2 regions of the Agrobacterium sp. LEGMi-208b genome follow, and region 2 is predicted to be linked to the other one. Evidence: riboswitches for the same ligand, from Rfam matches in the RefSeq annotation. Region 2 holds a riboswitch; the other holds the start of a gene.
The links. A riboswitch is a leader RNA that binds a small molecule or an ion and turns the genes downstream of it on or off. The one in region 2 is predicted to bind thiamine pyrophosphate.
Positions count from the first base shown of each region.

Region 1 (5,106 bases), 160 kb from region 2:
TGGCTTCCGGTGGCAATCCTTTCGAGGCCAGTACCTCGATCCACAAATCGATGTAGCAATTGGTCTCCGGCCACATTCTTTCAGAGGAATGAAGCGGATGCTGCACATAGTTTTGGGGATCGAGACCCGGAAAAATCTGCCGCATGGATAATCAGCCCCAGAGGGTTTCCACGACCTTTGCAGGCCATTTTTTCACGTCGAGACCGTGATGGGCAAACAATGCGAGTGCGATGCGCTCGAGGCCAAAACCGACGCAGGCGGTGTGGGCGACATCGCCATTCGCAAGATTGAGGCCCCATTTCTGGCCAAAGGCATCCTGATGGTAATTGAAGCTCATGCAGGCCGTCGGGCTGGTCGCTGACGTGACCGGGATCAAGAGCTCGAATTTCAGGTTCTGGTCGCGCTGGTTGTTGGCGAGCATCTTGCCGGCGCGGCCGAAGAAGGGATCGTTGGCGATATCGATGGTGACGTCGAGCCCGACTGCTTTCATCATCTCCACACCGCGATCCATCCAGGTCTGGCGGAATTCGGTGACGTCGGACTCGGTGCCCATGCAGACATATTCGCGCATGCGGAAAAGCTGCTGGCGGGCCGGATCCTTGGAAGGCTCATGGCGGAAGCAATAGGACTGGATGTCATAAAGACCGCCGCCGGCAGGAAGGGCGCCACGCTTGGCAATCGTCGGGTAAAGCGGATAGCAGGCCGCCGGCGTCAGCACGATGTCGGTGGCTTTCTGGTCCTTGGTCCAGTCGCCGCCCTCATCCATGGTCTTCAGCAGGCTGACATGGTCGAGTTCGCAGCCGCAGAAGGAATGGACAGTGCCGGCGAGCTGCGGGAAGCTCTTCATGTAACCGCTCTTTTCGAAATAGGCACGGTTGATGCCGGGCGGAAAGCGGATCGCTTCGGCGCCATCGGCGCCACCGGTGCGGTCGATCAGCCGCTCGAATGCGGCAATCACATCCTCGAACTGGCCGCTGCGTCCATAAAGACCGTCCACACCCGTTTCAATCAGCAGGCCTTCTTCGAACAGTCGATCGAGAAACGATGTTTGCATGTCCATGGTCTTATCCCAAGAGGCTGGTGTCCTGCTTGTGAACCAGCAGGAGATTGGCAGAATTGCCGAGAATACGGTCGTTGGAAATCATCAGCCGGGCGGAATGCGCGTCGCGCAGGTGCCGGCCGAGGCTATAGGGCGTACCGTTCTTGTAGCCCATGATGCCGCAGACCAGCATGGCATGATCGATGATCTCAAGAATGGTTTCCGAAGAGCAGATCTTCACATTGTTCATGGCAACGGCAAAGGCCATCGACATCAGTTTTTCGGGATCACTCTTGGTATCCTCGTAAGCCTTGATGCCGGCGATGATGTTGGATTTGACCACCTGCAGCTTGGTGGAAACCTCGGCAAGGCGGATCGCGCCCGGAGGGGCGGTGCCGGGTGATTTGCGGGCCGCGGCCCTGACGAAGGATTGCGCACGCAGCACCGCGTCGGAGGCAATACCGTACCAGACGGCGCTCCACAGGAGATGCGAGCTTGCAAGCATGGATTGCGCGGCGATTTCCGCGAAAGGTTTCGGGAAAATCTGTACCGCCGGCGCTTCGCCGCGGAACAGGAAGCCATCCGAACAGGTGCCACGCATGCCGAGCGTATCCCAGACATGGGTCTTCTCGAGCGTATACTGGTTTTTCAGGAATACGGTCATCACCTGATCGGCGGGCGCGGCATCCTTGTGGGCGCGCGAGGTGATGAGGATCGCATCGGCATTGCTGCCATAGGAAATGACGGTGGCATCCTTTTCCAGCCGGCAGTTATCGCCTTCGACTTCGATCGCGCAGATGGAGTTGCGCAGATTGCCGCCGATGCCGCCTTCGGTGGTGGCGGAGCCGAGCAGAAGCTGTTCGCCGGCAACGCGGCGCATGAAGCCCGGATGCCAGCTGCTCTCCACGCCGTGCTCCACCAGGCTGGACAGCTTGATGTGGTGCATGGCGAAAATCATCGCGGTTGCCGAACAGGCCTGGCCGAGCCGGGCGCAGATGTCGGCGATCTCCTGAACGGAGGCGCCTTCGCCGCCGAGCGAGGAGGGCACCTGAATGCCGAGCAGACGTTCCTGCCGCAAGGCATCGACGGCTTCCTGCGGGAAGCGGCCGGTGACATCCACCTCATCCGCATGCTTTGCGGCAATGATCGCGACACGGCCCGCGCGCGCGGACAGCGTTTCATCCTGCGGCGCCACGGTCACGTTCATCAGGCTGCCTCTTTACCATCCAGAATGAGCTTAACGGTGTCTTCAATCGCCCTGATGCTCGCAAAGGACTTGCGGTTCAGCAGATTGTCCGGGAATTCGATATCGAAAGCTTCTTCAATACCCAGCATCAATTGCACCGACGCAAAGGAAGACAGGCCCGCTGCATAAAGATCGGCTTCATCTGCAATCGTATCGACAGGGGTGGGAAGCTGGCCGAATTTTGCCAGTATTTCACGAATAGTCGCATTCATTCCGACGTATCTCCAATGAAATCAACACTAGGAAGGTTTGTGCTTATCGTTATGCCGCAAACGATAATATTCACCTAAACCGTTAGGTTAATTACAACTAACGGCAGCATGCGCCATTCCCGCACCTTTGCCAAGCGTTGATGAGCGGCCTTGACAAAAGCCGGGTGGTGTCTTTTGCTGTGGCCATTCACCAGGGGTGTCCCGTCAAGGGGCTGAGATTCTGCTTTCATGCGCAGTGACCCGTTGAACCTGATCCAGTTCATACTGGCGTAGGGACGGTGCAAAGACCTGATGTCGGGCGGGCGCATGGCGCCGCGTATCGGCACTTCGGTATTTTCCATCATTCCGGCTCGAACTGGGTCTCCACAGTCAAACTTTGGAGCCTCAAGATGAATATCGCTGCCAAGACTATCCCGCTGTCGGTTACCACCGGACCGCATGCCGCCTCCACGAAAATCCATAAACCGGGAATCCTTCATCCGCATATTCGCGTGCCGATGCGCGAGATCGCGGTGCACCCGACGGCGGGCGAACCGCCGGTGACGGTCTATGATTCCTCCGGCCCCTATACCGATCCGACCCATCCCGTTCTGATTGAAAAGGGTCTGCCGCGACTGCGTCACGACTGGGTCGTGGCGCGCGGCGATGTCGAGGCTTATGAGGGCCGGCACGTCAAACCGGAGGATAACGGCTTTGCCACCGGCGAGCGGCTGACGCCGGAATTTGGCGTGCGCCACCAGCCGCTTAAAGCGACGGCGGGCAAGGCGGTGACGCAGCTTGCCTATGCGCGGGCGGGCATCATCACGCCGGAAATGGAATTCATCGCCATCCGCGAAAATCTCGGACGCGAGGCCGCGAAGGAAAAGCTTGCGCGTGACGGCGAGAGTTTCGGCGCGCATATCCCTGATTATGTCACGGCGGAATTCGTGCGTCAGGAAGTGGCCTCGGGTCGCGCCATCATTCCCGCCAACATCAACCACCCGGAACTTGAGCCGATGATCATCGGCCGCAATTTTCTGGTCAAGATCAACGCCAATATCGGCAATTCCGCCGTCACCTCCTCCATGGCGGAAGAGGTGGAGAAGATGGTCTGGGCGATCCGCTGGGGTGCCGATACCGTCATGGACCTTTCGACCGGGCGCAACATTCACAATATCCGCGAATGGATCATCCGCAATTCGCCGGTGCCGATCGGCACGGTGCCGCTTTATCAGGCGCTGGAGAAGGTGAACGGCATTGCCGAGGATCTCAACTGGGACGTGTTCCGCGATACGCTGATTGAGCAGGCGGAACAGGGCGTCGACTATTTCACCATTCATGCCGGTGTGCGGCTGCATTATATTCCGCTCACCGTCAACCGCGTCACCGGCATCGTCTCGCGCGGCGGGTCGATCATGGCCAAGTGGTGTCTGCATCACCACAAGGAAAGTTTCCTCTATGAGCATTTCGAGGAGATTTGCGATATCTGCCGCGCTTATGACGTCTCCTTCTCGCTGGGTGACGGCCTCAGGCCCGGCTCGATTGCCGACGCCAATGATGCGGCGCAGTTCGCCGAGCTGGAGACGCTGGGCGAGTTGACGCAAATCGCCTGGGCAAAAGATTGCCAGGTGATGATCGAAGGCCCCGGCCATGTGCCGATGCACAAGATCAAGGAGAATATGGACAAGCAGCTGAAGACCTGCGGCGAGGCGCCCTTCTACACGCTTGGGCCGCTCACGACAGATATCGCGCCCGGTTACGACCATATCACCTCAGGCATCGGGGCGGCGATGATCGGCTGGTTCGGTACGGCGATGCTCTGCTACGTCACGCCGAAGGAACATCTTGGCCTGCCGGATCGTAACGACGTGAAGGTTGGCGTTATCACCTACAAGATCGCCGCTCATGCCGCCGATCTTGCCAAGGGCCATCCGGCTGCGCAGGTGCGGGACGATGCGCTGTCGCGCGCAAGGTTCGAGTTCCGCTGGGAAGACCAGTTCAACCTGTCGCTCGACCCGGATACGGCGCGTTCCTTCCACGACGAGACCTTGCCGAAGGAGGCGCACAAGGTCGCGCATTTCTGCTCCATGTGCGGGCCGAAATTCTGCTCGATGCGGATTTCCCACGATATCCGCGCCGAGGCGCAGAAGGAGGGGCTGGAGGCCATGGCCGCACGCTTCAAGGAAGGCGGCGAGCTTTACATGCCGCTTTCGACGTCCGCGAGTGCCGAATAACATGCGTGTTCTCATCAAGGGAACGGGGGTCGCCGGCCTGACGGCGGCCTTCGAACTGGCGGGGAACGACATTAGCGTCGAGGTTTGCGAGCGCAATGCCGAACCCTCTCGCGGCGCATCGTGGTATGCGGGTGGCATGCTGGCGCCCTGGTGCGAGCGCGAAAATGCGGAAGCGGCGGTTCTGACGCTCGGCCAGGCGGCGCTCGACTGGTGGGATGCAGCGGTCCCCGGTCTTGTGGTCCGCAACGGCACGCTGGTCGTCGCACCCGCCCGTGACAAGGCGGAGCTATCCCGTTTCGCCTCGCGGACCAGCGGGTATCGCTGGGTGGATGAGGGCGAAATCGCCGGTCTGGAGCCCGATCTTGCCGGTCGCTTCAGGTCCGGACTTTATTTCTC
Region 1 covers NZ_CM183445.1:1,917,038-1,922,143, forward strand. The annotation lists gene AC5YUO_RS09305 (DUF1839 family protein) at 1-145, opposite strand, end outside; gene AC5YUO_RS09310 (amino acid--[acyl-carrier-protein] ligase) at 152-1,060, opposite strand; gene AC5YUO_RS09315 (acyl-CoA dehydrogenase family protein) at 1,065-2,246, opposite strand; gene AC5YUO_RS09320 (acyl carrier protein) at 2,246-2,497, opposite strand; TPP riboswitch at 2,680-2,791, shown strand; gene thiC (phosphomethylpyrimidine synthase ThiC) at 2,887-4,710, shown strand; gene thiO (glycine oxidase ThiO) at 4,712-5,106, shown strand, end outside.
Region 1: another riboswitch for thiamine pyrophosphate. It lies ahead of thiC (phosphomethylpyrimidine synthase ThiC); the one in region 2 lies ahead of thiB (thiamine ABC transporter substrate binding subunit).

Region 2 (5,106 bases):
CGACACGAACGAGGGCCTTCTCGATCCGTTCCCGGTCTTCCACCCGCAATTTCAGCCCGGGGCTGACACCCAGAGCGACATTGGTGAAAATATCGAGATGCGCAAAAAGATTATTGTCCTGAAAGATCGATGAGACCGGTCTTTCCGAAGGATCGAGCGCAGTCACGTCCTGTCCGCCGATCATGACGCGGCCGGAATCCGGCGCCTCGAAACCGGCGACGAGGTTGAGAAGCGTCGACTTGCCCGAACCGGACGCGCCGACGACGGCGGTTATCCGGCTTTGTGGGAATGTGCAATCGAGGTCGAAATCCTGTGTTCCAAGCCGCAGCCTGACCTTGTCCAGCTCAACGGCAAAATCATCGCCTGTCATATGCTCGCCCTTGCTGGTTGGGATTGCCGTGAAACGCCGCCTGCGGCAAGCAGCAGGCAGATGATGCCGAGAAGGAAGGCATAACCGGCGGCGTCATTGGTGCGATAGCTGCCCATATTGCTATAAACCAGCCATGGCAAGGTGACGAAATTTTCCGACCCGAACAGGGCAACCGCGCCTAAATCGCCAAGAGACAGGGCCATGGCAAAGGAAAACGCCATGGCCAGCGGCCGCCACAGAACCGGTAGATCGGCGAACCGCAATCGCGTCAAGCCCTGAAGCCCCAGACTGGCGGAAAGCCGGCCGGTGCGCAAAAAATGACTGGTGAAAGCCGGCTCCAGAACCCGCATGGAAAGCGGCAAAGCCATCAGCATATTGATAAGCGCCACGAGGACGGGCGCATAGAAGCTGACATCGCCGAAGACCCGCAATAGAAGGAACCACCCGCTTCCCAACACCACAGGCGGCACCAAAAGCACCAGCGAAGACCCTGCCCCAAGCAGAGCGGAGAGGAAGCGCAGTGGTTTCCCCGCCTGCCGTCTGGAGCCTATCTCCTGCCGTGCGCCGATGATCGCCATGCAGCAGAGCACGACAAGGGCTGCGGAGAGAAGGGCGATTGCAAGACTGGTCGCCGCCGCGCGCAGGAAAATCGGCGCGGACAAAAGACGCGGCAGATCGGCCCTCAAGCCCGAGACGGCTATGGCGACAAGCGGCAGGCCGATCAGCAGAATTACGAAAACGATTGCCGCGCCATCCCAGAGGCGGGCGCCAATGCCCTTGCCATCAAAACGGTGATGGGAACGACCGAGCGACGGAATTTCCGCTTCGGGCGACGGTAAAAAAGCGAGAAGTCCGAGCAGGATTGCGGTGAGGGCAATCTGCAGAACCGAAAGCGCAATCGCCCGCTGCGGATCGAAATCGAACCGCAGCGCCTGATAGATCGCGACCTCCAGCGTCGTGGCCGCCGGCCCGCCACCCAACAAAAGAACGAGCGTGAAGCTGGTAGCGCACAGCATGAAAACAAGCCCGGCAATGCCGGGAACGAGACGCGCGACTGCCGGCCATTCGATAAAACGGAAAATCGAAACCGGCCCCATGCCGAGGCTCGCCGCCATGCGCCAATATTCACCCGGAATACGCTCCAGCCCGGCGAGCATCAACCGGACCGAAAGCGGCAGATTGAAAAACACATGGGCGATGAGGATGCCGGAAAGGCCATAAATGCTGAAAGGCTCATTCGCCCCGGCAAAAACCAGGGCCGTATTCAAAACACCCTGCCTGCCCCAGATGGTGATGATGCCGAAGGCGCCGACGATGACAGGCAGACCCATCGGCACCGCCATCAGCCTGATGATCCAGATCCTTCCCGGAAATACGCGTCGCCGGCCAAGCGCCAGCGCCACTGGCAGGCCGAGGACAATAGAAAGAACAGTGGAAAGCGTTGCCTGATAAAGCGTGAAGCGCAGGATGCGCAGCGTATAGGCATCCATTATACCGGCCGCGGACGCACCGGCATCAAAGGACAGGAGAGCTGCAACGGCGAGCGCCATGAACAGGAAAACGGCGGCAAAAGCCGCCGTTCCGAAAATGATCGACCGCCGGTAATCACGACGCAGCATCATGCGCGGGTGTGCCTCTTCCTCAATTCATGCTCATGGCGGCAAGCCATTCATCGATCCATGCCTTGCGGTTCTTCGCCACCTCTTCCGGATCCATCAGGAAAGTCTTCTGCGGCACGACGAGTTTGGAAAACGCCTCCGGCAAGGGCTTCGAGGTTGCCGCAACCGGCATCATCCAGTTGTTTTCCGGAATGGCATCCTGAAAACCCGATGTCAGCGTGAAAGCGAGGAATTGCTTTGCCAGTTCCTTATGCGGTGCATTTTTAAGGAGACCGGAAACCTCGATCTGGATGTAATGCCCTTCGGAAAAGGCGGCGGCCTGATAACGATCCGTCTTTTCCGCGACCATGTGATAGGCGGGCGAGGTGGTGTAGGAGAGCACCATCGGCACCTCCCCCTTGGTGAAAAGGCCATAGGATTCCGACCAGCCCGGCGTAACGGTGAGAATACGCTTCCTGAGCTTTTCCCAGGCTTCCGGCGCCTTGTCGCCATAAACCGATTTCACCCACAGCAGCAGGCCCAGACCCGGCGTGGAGGTGCGCGGGTCCTGAATGGCGATCTTCTGCGCGGCGTCGCCTTCAACGAGGTCCTTAAGGCTCGTCGGCGGATTCTTCACCGTCTGCGTGTCGTAGATGACGGCGAAATGACCGTAATCATAGGGAACGAAAACATCGTCCTTGTATCCGCCCGGCACCTTGGCCGCCGATGCATCGATGCCGCTGGCATCGAATAGACCGGTCTGTTTTGCTTCCGCGACAAGATTGGTGTCGAGACCGACGACGACATCCGCCTTGGACCCCGCCCCTTCAAGCTTCAGGCGATTGAGTAGCGCCACACCATCGGCCACGCCGACGAAATTGACCGTGCAATTACAAACCTTCTCGAAGGCCTCCTTCACCTTGGGACCGGGACCCCATTCGGAAACGAAGCTTTCATAGGTGTAGACGGTCAGTTCCTGCCTGTCCTGTGCGACGGCAAGACCGGGCAGAAACAGCGAAGCGGCAACGAGGGAATTCAGGAAAAGACGACGGCGCACGGGTATCTCCTCAAAAATCGATAGGGAAATAGCCGCCTGCGTTAAAGCCGTCTAATCCCTCCGCCGGTATGAACCGGATCAGGTTCTTCGGGTTGGCAAGCCTCTCAGCCTTTTGCGTCCAAGCACAAAAGACACCCCGTTAGATCAAGATGATGGTGTAGTCCCGCCGTCCCTGATTGGCAAGATGGCCGAGGTCAGCCCTGCTCCGTCATATGCACCAGTTCCCAGACATGCCCATCGGGATCCTGAAAGCTGCCGGCATACATGAAACCATGGTCCTGAACGGGCTTCCAGCCGCTACCGCCGGAGGCAAGCGCGGTGGCGATCATCCGGTCGATTTCCTCGCGGCTTCCCGCAGAAAGACAGGTCAGAACTTCGGTGGTGCGCGTCGCGTCGGCAATATCGCCGTTGATGAAATCACGGAACCGCCCCTCCTGGAGAAGCATCACGAAGATGTTTTCCTCAACGATCATGCAGAGCGTGCGGTCATCCGAATATTCCGGGTTGAAGCTGAAACCGAGAGCCGTGAAGAAGTTCCTTGATGTCTCGATATTCTTGACCGGCAGATTGACGAAAATCATGCGCATTTTCACAACTCCTCCAAACGAACGCCGGCATAGAACGGCAATTCCGCTTTTCTGTCAAAGGCCGAAGCAGGACCGGTCAAACGAGAGCCCGATTGCCTTCAGCCCTCCAGTTCCTCGCGCAACATCTCCAGTTCCAGCCATTCTTCTTCCATGGCCTCCAGCTTGTCGCGCAGCTTCGACATTTCCTGCGCCAGCGTGTTGAAGGCATTCGGGTCCTTGGTGAAAAGCTCAGGGTCGGCCATGCGCTGCTCGCGTTTTGCGATTTCGCTTTGCGCCTTTTCCATCTCCTTAGGCAGATTTTCGAGCGCGAATTTCTGCTTGAAGGAAAGCTTGCCCTTGGCCTTTGAAGGATCCTGCGATGGGGAGGCCGAAGGTGCGGCCTTCGCCTTTTCCTGTTTTTCCGCCTTGCGTTTTTCTTCCGCAGCACCCTTGCGCTGCGCCATCATGTCCGAATAACCACCGGCATATTCAATCCATCGACCATCCGGCTCGTCCGGATTGACGGGCGCGATGGTGGAAGTGACGGTGCGGTCGAGAAAATCGCGGTCGTGGCTGACGAGAATGACGGTGCCGGAAAAGCCCGCGACGATTTCCTGCAAAAGATCGAGCGTTTCGATATCGAGATCGTTGGTCGGCTCGTCAAGGATCAGAAGATTGGTCGGCCGCGCCAGAATGCGCGCCAGAATGAGACGCGCGCGCTCGCCGCCGGAAAGGTTGCGGATCGGCGTGCGGGCCTGTTCCGGCTGGAACAGGAAATCCTTCATATAGCCGGTAACATGCTTCAGTTCGCCATTGACCAGCAGGTTTTCACCCCGGCCATCAGTCAGATAATGCGCCAGCGTATCGTTGGGATTGAGATCTTCGCGCTTCTGGTCGAGCGTCGCGATCTCCAGATTGGTGCCGAGCTTCACCGTGCCGCTATCGGGCTCCAATTGACCGGTGAGCATCTTCAGAAGCGTCGTTTTACCGGCGCCGTTCGGACCGACGAAACCGATGCAATCGCCGCGATGGACGCGCAGCGAAAACGGCGCGACGATCACCCGCTCGCCGTAAGCCTTGGTGATGGCCTCGGCCTCGATGACCAGCTTGCCGGATTCGCGCCCTTCGGTGACGGTCGCCTGCACCGTGCCCTGCGGTCCCTTGTGGCCGCGATATTCGGCACGCATCGCCTGAAGCTCGCCGACGCGACGCATATTGCGCTTGCGCCTTGCGGTCACGCCGTAGCGCATCCAGTGTTCTTCGCGCTCGATGGCCTTGCCGAGCTTGTGCTGCTCCAGCTCTTCCTCTTCCAGCACCTTGTCGCGCCATTCCTCGAAATGGGCGAAACCGCGATTGAGACGACGGGACTGGCCACGGTCGAGCCAGACGGTCGAAGTCGAAACCTTCTCCAGAAAACGGCGGTCATGCGAGATCAACACCAGGGCACTGCGCGTCTGCTGCAACTCGCTTTCAAGCCATTCGATGGTCGGCAGATCGAGATGGTTGGTCGGTTCG
Region 2 covers NZ_CM183445.1:1,759,112-1,764,217, reverse strand. The annotation lists gene AC5YUO_RS08625 (thiamine ABC transporter ATP-binding protein) at 1-370, opposite strand, end outside; gene thiP (thiamine/thiamine pyrophosphate ABC transporter permease ThiP) at 367-1,992, opposite strand; gene thiB (thiamine ABC transporter substrate binding subunit) at 2,012-3,025, opposite strand; TPP riboswitch at 3,064-3,174, opposite strand; gene AC5YUO_RS08610 (VOC family protein) at 3,220-3,612, opposite strand; gene AC5YUO_RS08605 (ABC-F family ATP-binding cassette domain-containing protein) at 3,711-5,106, opposite strand, start outside.